2 regions of the Pseudolabrys sp. genome follow, and region 1 is predicted to be linked to the other one. Evidence: riboswitches for the same ligand, from Rfam matches in the RefSeq annotation. Region 1 holds a riboswitch; the other holds the start of a gene.
The links. Region 1 has a riboswitch for thiamine pyrophosphate ahead of thiM (hydroxyethylthiazole kinase). Riboswitches for the same ligand answer to the same signal wherever they lie in the genome.
Positions count from the first base shown of each region.

Region 1 (5,294 bases):
GACCGGCGGATCGGGATTGTTCTTCGAGATCGTCGTAAACACGCCGCCGATCGCGACATAGTCGAGCATCTCGAGCGGCGCGGCATCGGCCTGCCTCACGCTCTTGATGCTGAGGCCGACGATCGCCTTCGGCCCGAGCAGACGCCGCACATCGGCGGCCTCCATGTCGTCCCAGCCGACATGAACGCCTTCCGCGCCGCAGGCAAGTGCGACATCGACGCGGTCGTTGATGAGCAGAAAAATCCTGCGCGGCGACAGCACTGCGTGCAGCGCGCGGGCACGCGCGATCATCTCGCGCGTCGTCCCGTGCTTGTCGCGCAGCTGCACCAGCGTGGTATCCGGCGCGATCAGTTCCGCGAGCCGCGGCAGGTCATGCCCGCCGGCGTTGTCGGGATCGAGCAGCGCATAAAGACGCAGATCGACGGCGTTCATTGGACGCGCGCGTGGCTGGCGATGGCAGCGGCGTCGAGCGTGCTGATCGCGTCGACATAGGCTGCGGGAAAGGTCCCCGGCCCCTGCGCATGGCGCGCGCCGATCTCGCCGGCGATGCCGCCGATCAGGACGGCGGACAGCGCCGCTTTCCACGGATCGGGTTCGACCGCGATGCAGGCCGCGACCAGCGCCGAGTTGGCGCAGCCGACCGCGGTGACTTTCGCCATCCACGGGTGGCCGTTCGACACCGAGGCCTGCCGCGTTGCGTCGGCGACCACGTCGGTCGCACCGGTCAGCGCGACCACGGTGCCGCGCTGGCGTGCATATTGCGCGACGTTGCGCGGCGTCGGATCGGCGCCGGAAATCGCGCGGAACTCCGCCGCGTTGAGGCGCAAAGCGCGGTTGCCGCGCTCGATCAGGTCGTGCGCCAGTTCGGCGCGGAACGGCACGCGGTCGATGAAGACGGGATCGAGCACCCATGGAATGTTCTCGGCCACCGCGGCCTCGACTGCGGTATCGATGGCCACGCGGCGCTCGCGGTCGAGCGTGCCGATATTGACGAGCAACGCGCCGGACATCGCGACGAAAGCGCCGACCTCCTCCGGCGAGGCCGTCATCGCCGGAACCGCGCCGGCAGCGAGCAGCACGTTCGCGGTGAAAGCCTGCGCCACCGTGTTGGTGATGCAGTGAACGCGCGGCGCCTTCGCCCGCAAGGCTTCGAGCGTTGCTGCCGCGATGCCCGCGAGTTCGGCTGCGCCGGACGACGCACCAGATTGGCTGGGAGACTGCATCTCTCATCCCTCCGCCGGCATGACCCGGATCAGGTTCGTTGGGTTGGCCCGAATGGCCTCTCAGCCCGGCACCGGCCGGACACCCCACGAGATTGCAAGCTGGAAACTAATACCCGGCGCGGAATGCCGCAAGGTGGCCGGACCGGCGCAGCCGCGCGGCCCGCGAAACGGCGCCAACCGCTTGCCAGCGCGGCGCGATTTTGCTGGATTGCGCCATGCGCCGGGCCTGCCTGCCCGCGGCGCGGAGGGTCGCGATGGTTCCGTTCTTTGTCCAGATCAAGTGCCACCTCGGCAAGTGCTACCAGGTCGCCAACAAGCTGGCGGAGGCGGAGATTGCCTCGGAGATCTACTCGACCGCCGGCGACTTCGACCTGCTGGTGAAGTTCTACGTCGACGAGACGACGGACATCGGCCACTTCGTCCAGGAGAAGGTCCAGCCGATCGCAGGCATCCAGGACACCCGCACCATCGTCACCTTCAAGGCATTTCAGGGCTAACGCATCGCCCCGAAAAGTGCGCGCCGGTTTCCGGTAAAGGCGACGCGCAGGGATATCAGGTTCGCGCCGGCGGGCTCTCGACCTCGCGACGGCGCTGCAGGCCGAGTTGCCGTTCGCGCCAGATCACGAACAGGCCCGCGGCGGCGACGATCGCCGAGCCGATATAGACCGTGCCGGTCGGGATTTCACCGAACACGTAATAGCCGAGGATGATCGCCCAGATCATCGTCGAGTAATCGAACGGCGCGACGACCGAGGCCGCCGCATGGCGATAGCTTTCGGTCAGGAAAATATGCGCGAGGCCGCCGAGCATGCCGAGCGAGACCAGCCCCATGAGTTCGAGCCAGGTCGGCGTGTACCAGTCGAACGGCAGCGTCGCCGCGCCGGCGATCGCGCAGATCAACGAGAAATAGAACACGATCGACGGTGTCGTCTCGCTCTGCGTCAACCTCCGGGTCTGGATCACCGTGCCGGCGTTGCAGAACACCGCGATCACCGCGAAGATCGCACCGGCCGAGGCCACGAGGCCGGCCTCCTTGCCGCCGAATTCCAGATGCGGAACCAGCATCACGATGACGCCGACGAAGCCGACCGCCACCGCCGACCAGCGATAAATGCGGACCCGCTCCTTCAGGATGAGCGCCGCCAGCGCTACGGTGATCAGCGGCGAGGCGAATGAAATCGCGGTGGCGTCGGCGAGCGGCAGGCGCACCAGCGAGGAAAAGTTGGTGTACATGCCGCAGACGCTGAGACTGCCGCGGCCGATATGGCCGAGCGGCCGTCGCGTCGTCACCGCGGCGAGGATTTCGCCCCGCCAGGCGTAGATCGCGATCACCGGCACGATCGCAAAGGCGCTGCGGAAAAACACGATCTGCCCGACCGGCGTGACCTCGCCGGTCAGCCGGACCAGCGCCGACATCGCCGCAAACAGCAGCGCCGAGATAAGCTTGAAAACGATGCCCTTGAGCGGATTGGTGCTGGCCGGGGTCATGTCTGTCACGGACCGATCAATACACCGGTCAGCGATTCCCGCCAGCCGGAACCCGGCCGGCGGGGCAATGAAACCCGCTCTAGTTTCCGCTCTGCTTGCGCCGCACGCCCTCGACCGGCGCAAGCGACTTGATGTAGGTCGCCATCGCCTCGCGGTCCTCCTTGGACAATTGCGAGGTGTTCTTGATCACAGGCGTCATCGAGCCGCCCACGCTGTCGCCCTCCGGCGTCAGGCCGTCCGACAACACGCTTGCGATGTCGCTCACCGACCAGCTCTTCAGCCGCGCCTGGGTAATATTGGGGATGAAGCCCTTGCCTTCCGGATTAGGCCCGCCGGAAAAGCGTTTGCCGGCCTCGATGCCGCCGAGCGCATTGCGCGGGCTGTGACATTCTGCGCAATGGCCGGGACCGTTGACCAGATAGGCGCCGCGGTTCCATTGCGCGGACTGGCTGCCGTCCGGCGTAAACGGCTTGCCGTCGAGGAACAGGAACTTCCAGCCGCCGAGCAGCCGGCGGATGCTGAAGGGAAACGGCAGTTCGTGATCGCGCACCTTGCCGGCCACAGCGGGAAGAGTCTTGAGATAGGCGAACAGGTCTCGCAGATCGTTGAGCGCGATGCGCTGGTAGGACGTATAGGGAAACGCCGGATAATAATGCTCCCCGCTCGGCGAGGTGCCCTTCACCATTGCGGTGACGAACTGCACCTCGGTCCAGGCGCCGATGCCGTCTTTCTGATCGGACGAAATGTTGGGAACATGGAAGGTGCCGAACGGCGAATGCAGGGCGAGACCGCCGCCGAGCCTGGTGCGGTCGTCCTGTTTGGGCACCGCATGACATGACGCGCAGCCGCCGGCGTTGAACATCGTCTTGCCGTTGTCGAGATTGGGCGTGTGAGGCCCGAGCGCGCTCGCCGATACCGTCGCCGGAATGGTCACGAGCCAGAACACGATGACGCCGACAAAGACGGCCGCGATCGCGAGCAGGAACAGTTTACGAAGCATCCGGGGAACTCCGGTCCTGTTGGCGCGGCAATAATCCTAAGCGGGCCGGCCGATTCCGCAAAGCGAAGGGCGGCATCTCCTGCGAGACGCCGCCCGACGACAATAAAATACTGACATTCCCCGCAAAAAGCGGTCAGCTCTTCTTGATGCGATAGGTCTGGTGGCAGGCGCCACAATCCTTGGTCACCGCGGTGAAGGCTGCCTTGAAGCTGTCGAGGTCCTTCGTCGCCGCTTCCGCGGCCTTGGCGTCGGCCGCAAGCTTCTGGAAGCCGGCCTTGAAGCCCGCCATGTCTTCCCAGATTTTCGGCGCCGCGGTGGTGTCGCCGCCGGTCTTGCTGTTCTCCGGGAACAGCGTCGGCATTTTCACCGCCGCGTCCTGGTAGACGGCAAACGTATGCTTCGCCTTGGCGAGATCGAACGGCGCCTCACCCTTAACCATCTGGGCGGCATCGCGGGTCGCAGCCCCGACGCCTTTCATGGTGGCCTTGCGGGTCGTAATCGGATCCTGCTGGGCGATGACGCTGGTGGCGCACAGAGCCGCAACCGCGGCAGCCGCGGCCATCAAAGACAATTTCATAGGGACTCCCCTGTTTGGCGTGACGAGGTGCAAAGAGGCCAACACCTGGAATCATTCTATATTCCACGGCCATGTCAGTCGTCAGACGGGAAATTTCACAAATAAGTGAAGGGACTTAAGGCTGAGAGGCGCCGCCGGCGGATCAGGCCAACCGACTGCCTTTTGCGGCCGCGATCGCGGCCCAGACCCGTTGCGGGGTCGCCGGCATGTCAATGTGACGCACCCCGCAATTGCGCCACAGCGCGTCGAGGATCGCGTTGATGACGGCCGGACACGAGCCGATGGCGCCCGCCTCTCCGGCGCCTTTGACGCCGAGCGGATTGGTCTTGCAGGGGACGTTGATGGTCTCGAACTGGAAGCCCGGCGCGTTGAGCGCGCGCGGCAGCGCGTAGTCCATCAGGCTCGCGCTCATCAACTGGCCGGAGGCCGCGTCGAACACCGTCTCCTCCATCAACGCCTGGCCGATGCCTTGCACGCTGCCGCCATGCACCTGGCCTTCGAGCATGATGGGGTTGAGCGTCATGCCGAAGTCGTCGACGATCGCGTAGCCGACGATCTCGATCGCGCCGGTGTCGGGATCGATCTCGACTTCCGCGATGTGGGTGCCGTTCGGAAAGGTCGGCTGCTCCGGCGTCCAGGTGTCGTCGGCGGTGCGTTCTTCCTTGGTCGCCTTCTTCGCGACATCCGCGAAGCTGATCTGCCGGTCGGTGCCGGCGATGCGCACGGTGCCGGCGTCGATTTCGAGATCGCCGGCCGAGGCTTCGAGCGCGTCGGCGGCGAGTTTCTTGATCCGGTCGGCAAGCTTCCTGGTCGCGCCTTCCAGCGAGGCGCCGCCGCAGGGGATCGAGCTTGACCCGCCGGTGCCGCCGCCGGTCGCCACGCGATCCGTGTCGCCCTGGTGCATGCGCACGCGCTCGGGCGGCAGACCGAGTTGCTCGGCGACGATCTGCGCATAGGCCGTATCGTGACCCTGTCCGGTGCTCTGCGAACCGATCAGCAGGTTGAC
Region 1 covers NZ_JBFWPH010000001.1:545,190-550,483, reverse strand. Annotated here, with positions in the region: gene thiE (thiamine phosphate synthase) at 1-432, opposite strand, end outside; gene thiM (hydroxyethylthiazole kinase) at 429-1,223, opposite strand; TPP riboswitch at 1,213-1,320, opposite strand; gene AB7F10_RS02620 (Lrp/AsnC ligand binding domain-containing protein) at 1,478-1,720, shown strand; gene AB7F10_RS02615 (DMT family transporter) at 1,776-2,711, opposite strand; gene AB7F10_RS02610 (c-type cytochrome) at 2,791-3,711, opposite strand; gene AB7F10_RS02605 (c-type cytochrome) at 3,845-4,288, opposite strand; gene AB7F10_RS02600 (xanthine dehydrogenase family protein molybdopterin-binding subunit) at 4,431-5,294, opposite strand, start outside.

Region 2 (5,294 bases), on a different contig from region 1:
CCGGGCCTTTTCCAGCGACGCATCGAGACTGCGGAAATAATTGTCGGCATCGACCAGCACGCGCGCGCGGCCCGCGCGCGCCACGCGCCAGCAATTCCGCCCCGGCCGTAAAATCGAATTCGCTTCGCTCATTCCGCCCTGTGCCGTCCGGTCCTCTCTATAACACCGCAGAACGCCGCGGGTTGCGCCCTACACCTTGCGTCCGAACAGCGCAATCGCCGCGACCGGGATGACGAAGCCGGCGGCCAGCACGATCACCAGCAGCGGCCCGAGCGCCGCGTAGTCGCCGCGGCCGACGGCAAAGATCTCGTTGAGATATTTGGTCTGCAACTGGCCGGCGACCAGCGCCATATTCATCAGCGAGGCCATCAGCGCAAACCATGTCGCGCGCCGCCCCTCCGGCGCGTAAAACGCGATCAGGGACAGGAGCGGGATCATCGACAGCTGCGCGAAGGGCGAGCTCGCCGCCGCGTCGACGACGGCGATGGTGCGCGCGCCGAAGCCGAAATGCGCTTCCGTCCACGCCGCGAGCCCGTAATAGAGCCCGACATTCGGCAGCGACAGCACGGTGCCGGCGACGGTGAGCCAAAACAGCGTCTTGGTGACCGAATAATCGGTGAGCTGCTTGCTGAAGGCCCACATGCCGACCAGCGCCAGCACGGCGGCGGTCTGCCGCAGATGACCGTAGAACGCCGCGTCGAATTTCAGCACGTCGAGCGTCCACCAGAAATAGCCGTCGCCGACCGAAGGCGTCGCGCGAAACGCGAAGATGATGATGGCGGAATAGACGATCGCCATCCGCGCCTTGCGGTCGAGGTCGCGCGTCACCAGCACCAGCATCGCGCAGATCACCGCCATCGAGACGATGAAGATGATCTCCTGCGAGAACGGCACGCGGCCGAGCGCCAGCGCCGCCACCACCGCACCAAAGGCGATGCCGCCGCCGAGAATGCGCCAGTCGAGCGGGCGGCGCTCCGCCGCCTCGCCGCGATAGAGGAAAATGCCGGTGACGGATATCGCCGGAATGACGAGGCCGATCAGGAACACCGTCTCGCGGGAGAAGATCGTCGCCAACCAGCCGGAAAGACCTGCCACCGCGAGGATGCCGGCCGACAGCGCAAGCCGGCCCAGCACCTGCACCATGCCGAGTTCGGCGCGCACCGACTTTTCCGGGCGCGGCTTGCCGTCCTGGCCGGTCCGCGACACCACCTCAGTGGACATCGCGTCGGCCACCACGTCCTGGATCACGGTGCCGAGCACGATCAGCAGCGCGCCGGCGACGAACAGCGCGTCGGGCCCGGCGACGGTGATCCATTGGCCGGCCGCGCCGGCGAGAACCACCAGCCCCGCCGCGGTACAGCCGCCGCCGATCAGCACATAGCTTTTCCGCTGCGAGCCGAGAATCGGCACGCTGTCGACCAGCTGGCCGAACACCATCTTCACGGTCCACGGCAGCGTCAGCCAGACGCCGATGCCGGCGAGTTCCGCCGGCGTGAAGCTCAGGCTTTCCTTCACCCACAGGTCGCGCGTCACGTCGATCAGGCCGAGCGCGCCATAGGCGAAATAGACCATCAGCAGCGGCAGATAGGCCGCCCTCAGCGCCCGCAAGGGGCGGAGAATCGCGTCGGTCAATGCCAAGGGAAAGCGCCTCCGGTCGGGCCGCAGTCATATCATGCGGCGGCAGCCATGCACCGCGTCATCGCCTGCGCCACGGCGGCCCGCATTGACAGTGCCCGTCGCAAGCCTACATTAGCGCCGTTCCGAGGGGTGTCCGGCATGGATGTGTCGCCGGGCTGAGAAAAACCCTTTGAACCTGATCCGGCTCATACCGGCGAAGGGACAGGACGCTGATGCAACGCTCGATCTATCTCGCCCGGCTGATCGGCCCGCCCTTGGTCGCGGCCGGCGTCGGCGTGTTGTTCAACGGCGACGTATTTCGCGCGATCTACGAACAGTTCGTCATCAGCCCGGCTCTCCTCTATCTCTCCGGCGCCATCGTGCTGCCGGTCGGCATCGCCATCGTGCTCGCCCACAATCTGTGGGTGAAGGACTGGCGCGTCATCGTCACCGTGTTCGGCTGGCTGATGGTGATCGGCGGCGTGGCGCGCATGGTCGCGCCGCAGCTCGCGCAGATCGTCGGCGGCGCGGTGATCGACACGCCCTATACGCTGCCGGTGTCCGGCGTCGCCATCGCCGCGCTCGGCTGCGTTCTGAGTTATTGCGGCTACGCCGATCTCGACAAGCCTGCGGCCGCGGCCGAGACAAAATCCCCGAAACCGACAGGACAGACGCGCAGTGCGACGCGCAGGCGAAACAACAAGTGAACGACGTCCCCTCGACGGACACCGCGCGGCTGATCGCGCGGCTGACCGGTCCTATTCTCGCCGCGATCGGCACCGGCCTTCTCATCAACAACGCCGCTTATCAGGAGACGGCGCTCGCCTTCCTGTCGAGCCCGCCGATGATCTACTTTTCCGGCATTCTGGCGATGACGGCCGGCATCGCCATCCTGAACGTGCATTCGCGCTGGACGCGCGACTGGCGCAGTTCGGTGACGGCGCTCGGCTGGATGCTGGCGCTGATCGGCGCGTTCCGCATCATCGCGCCGCAATTCGTCGTCTATATCGGCGCGGCCGGCTTCGCCAGCGTCCGTGTCGGGTTCGGCGTGCTGTTTCTCGCGCTCGGATCGTTCTTCACCCTCAAGGGCTACACGGAATAAGTGCCCTGACGACCAGCACTGCGCTTACACCTATGGAGGCCGCATCATGAACAAAGCCGTCACGCAAGCCGATCTCGTCACCCCGAAGGTGACCACCGGTGCGCTGCCCGCCTCGCGCAAGGTCCACTCCCGGCCCGCCGCCGCGCCCGATCTGCGCGTGCCGCATCGCGAGATCGCTCTCTCGCAGGGTTCCGGCGAAGCGCCGCTGCCGGTCTACGACACCACCGGCCCCTATACGGACGACACCATCGCGATCGACGTCGAGAAGGGCCTGCCCCGCGCGCGCATCGCCTGGGTCAAGGAGCGCGGCGGCGTCGAGGAATACGAAGGTCGCCCGATCAAGCCGGTCGACAACGGCAATGTCAGCGGCAAGCACCTCGCCCGCAATTTCCCGAACACGCCGAAGCCGTGGCGTGCTTTGGATGGCAAACCCGTCACGCAATACGAATTCGCCAAAGCCGGCATCGTCACCAAGGAAATGATCTACGTCGCCGAGCGCGAGAACCTCGGCCGCAAGGCGATGCTGGAGCGCGCGCAAGCCGCGCTCAAGGACGGCGAGAGCTTCGGCGCGTCGATCCCGCCCTTCATCACCCCGGACTTCGTGCGCGAGGAAATCGCGCGCGGCCGCGCCATCATCCCCTCCAACATCAACCACGCCGAACTCGAGCCGATGATCATCGGCCGCAACTTCCTGGTGAAGATCAACGCCAATATCGGCAACTCGGCGGTCACGTCGTCCGTCGAAGAGGAAGTCGAGAAGATGGTGTGGGCGATCCGCTGGGGCGCCGACACGGTGATGGACCTCTCCACCGGCCGCAACATCCACAACACCCGCGAATGGATCCTGCGCAATTCGCCGGTCCCGATCGGCACCGTGCCGATCTATCAGGCGCTCGAAAAGGTCGACGGCGATCCCGTCAAACTCGACTGGGAGGTCTACAAGGACACGCTGATCGAGCAGTGCGAACAGGGCGTCGATTATTTCACCATCCACGCCGGCGTCCGCCTCGCCTATGTGCCGCTGACCGCCAACCGCGTCACCGGCATCGTGTCGCGCGGCGGCTCGATCATGGCGAAGTGGTGCCTGTCGCGACACACCGAGTCGTTCCTCTACGAACGCTTCGACGAGATCTGCGACATCATGCGAAAATATGACGTCTCGTTCTCGCTCGGCGACGGGTTGCGGCCCGGCTCGATCGCCGACGCCAACGACCGCGCGCAGTTCGCCGAACTCGAGACGCTTGGCGAACTCACGCAAATCGCCTGGAAGAAGGGCTGCCAGGTCATGATCGAAGGCCCCGGCCATGTGCCGATGCACAAGATCAAGATCAACATGGACAAGCAGCTCAAGGAATGCGGCGAGGCGCCGTTCTATACGCTCGGGCCGCTGACGACCGACATCGCGCCGGGCTACGACCACATCACGTCGGGCATCGGTGCGGCGATGATCGGCTGGTTCGGCTGCGCCATGCTCTGCTACGTCACGCCGAAGGAGCATCTCGGCCTGCCGGACCGCGATGATGTCAAGGAAGGCGTCATCACCTACAAGATCGCGGCGCACGCCGCCGATCTCGCCAAGGGCCACCCTGCGGCGCAACTGCGCGACGACGCGCTGTCACGCGCGCGCTTCGACTTCCGCTGGGAGGACCAGTTCAACCTCGGCCTCGACCCCGACACCGCGCGCGAATATCACGACGAGACGCTGCCGAAGGAAGCCCACAAGGTCGCGCATTTCTGCTCGATGTGCGGGCCGAAATTCTGCTCGATGAAGATCACGCAGGACGTGCGCGACTACGCGGCGAGCCTCGGCGCCAACGAAAAGACGGCGCTGGGCCTGTCGGCCGAACAAGGCATGAAGGAAATGTCCGACAAGTTCAACGCCATGGGCCAGCAGGTCTATGTCGATGCCGGCAAGATCCAGAACAACAGCAAAGCACCGAAGACCACCGCACTCGATAGCGAAGCCGAGCACCATGCGAAGAACGCGGGGTTGGTGAAAGAGAGCAACAAGGCGTTGTAAAGAGCGTCGTCATGGCCGGGCTTGACCCGGCCATCCACGTCTTATTGCGAATTGGGGGCGGGTTAGCCGAAGGCGTGACCCGCCTTTTCTTTGTGCGATCGACGCATTGCACTTTGAAAATGGATCAGCACGCCGGGATACTTAAAGGGCATCGGCGACAGGACCATCTCCGAAGCTGCGGTCCCGTTTTGCTCTCTCAGTCAAAAAGCTTTCGAGGCCCGGGTACGGAATAGCCTTTTGTCGCTCCTCCTGAGAATACTGCACCACCCATTTTTTGAATGACAAGTCTTCGTAGGGTCCACTCTCAACTGCAAGACGCCCCTCGTGGAGGCGGTAGCTACGCTTCAAATTCTGCCGTACACGGTCGCAAATAAGATTCGCCGCGCGCGTCAACTCCAACATGAGATCGCTTACGAGAGCCACGTGATATTCGTATTGCTGAAGCAATCGTCTATATCTCTCCGGGTTCCACTCGTCAATTTTGTAGAACCTGCGCGTCATTAGAGTTTCGTCGCCACCTCTTGACTCGGCTTGTTCTCGAAAAGTTTCTTGGAA
Region 2 covers NZ_JBFWPH010000004.1:167,005-172,298, reverse strand. Annotated here, with positions in the region: gene AB7F10_RS13780 (phospholipase D-like domain-containing protein) at 1-132, opposite strand, end outside; gene AB7F10_RS13775 (hypothetical protein) at 190-1,638, opposite strand; TPP riboswitch at 1,754-1,857, shown strand; gene AB7F10_RS13770 (hypothetical protein) at 1,851-2,324, shown strand; gene AB7F10_RS13765 (hypothetical protein) at 2,321-2,719, shown strand; partial or broken gene thiC (phosphomethylpyrimidine synthase ThiC) at 2,766-4,655, shown strand; gene AB7F10_RS13755 (HNH endonuclease signature motif containing protein) at 4,881-5,294, opposite strand, start outside.
Region 2: linked by a shared signal. The riboswitch ahead of AB7F10_RS13770 (hypothetical protein) and the one ahead of thiM (hydroxyethylthiazole kinase) in region 1 are both predicted to bind thiamine pyrophosphate.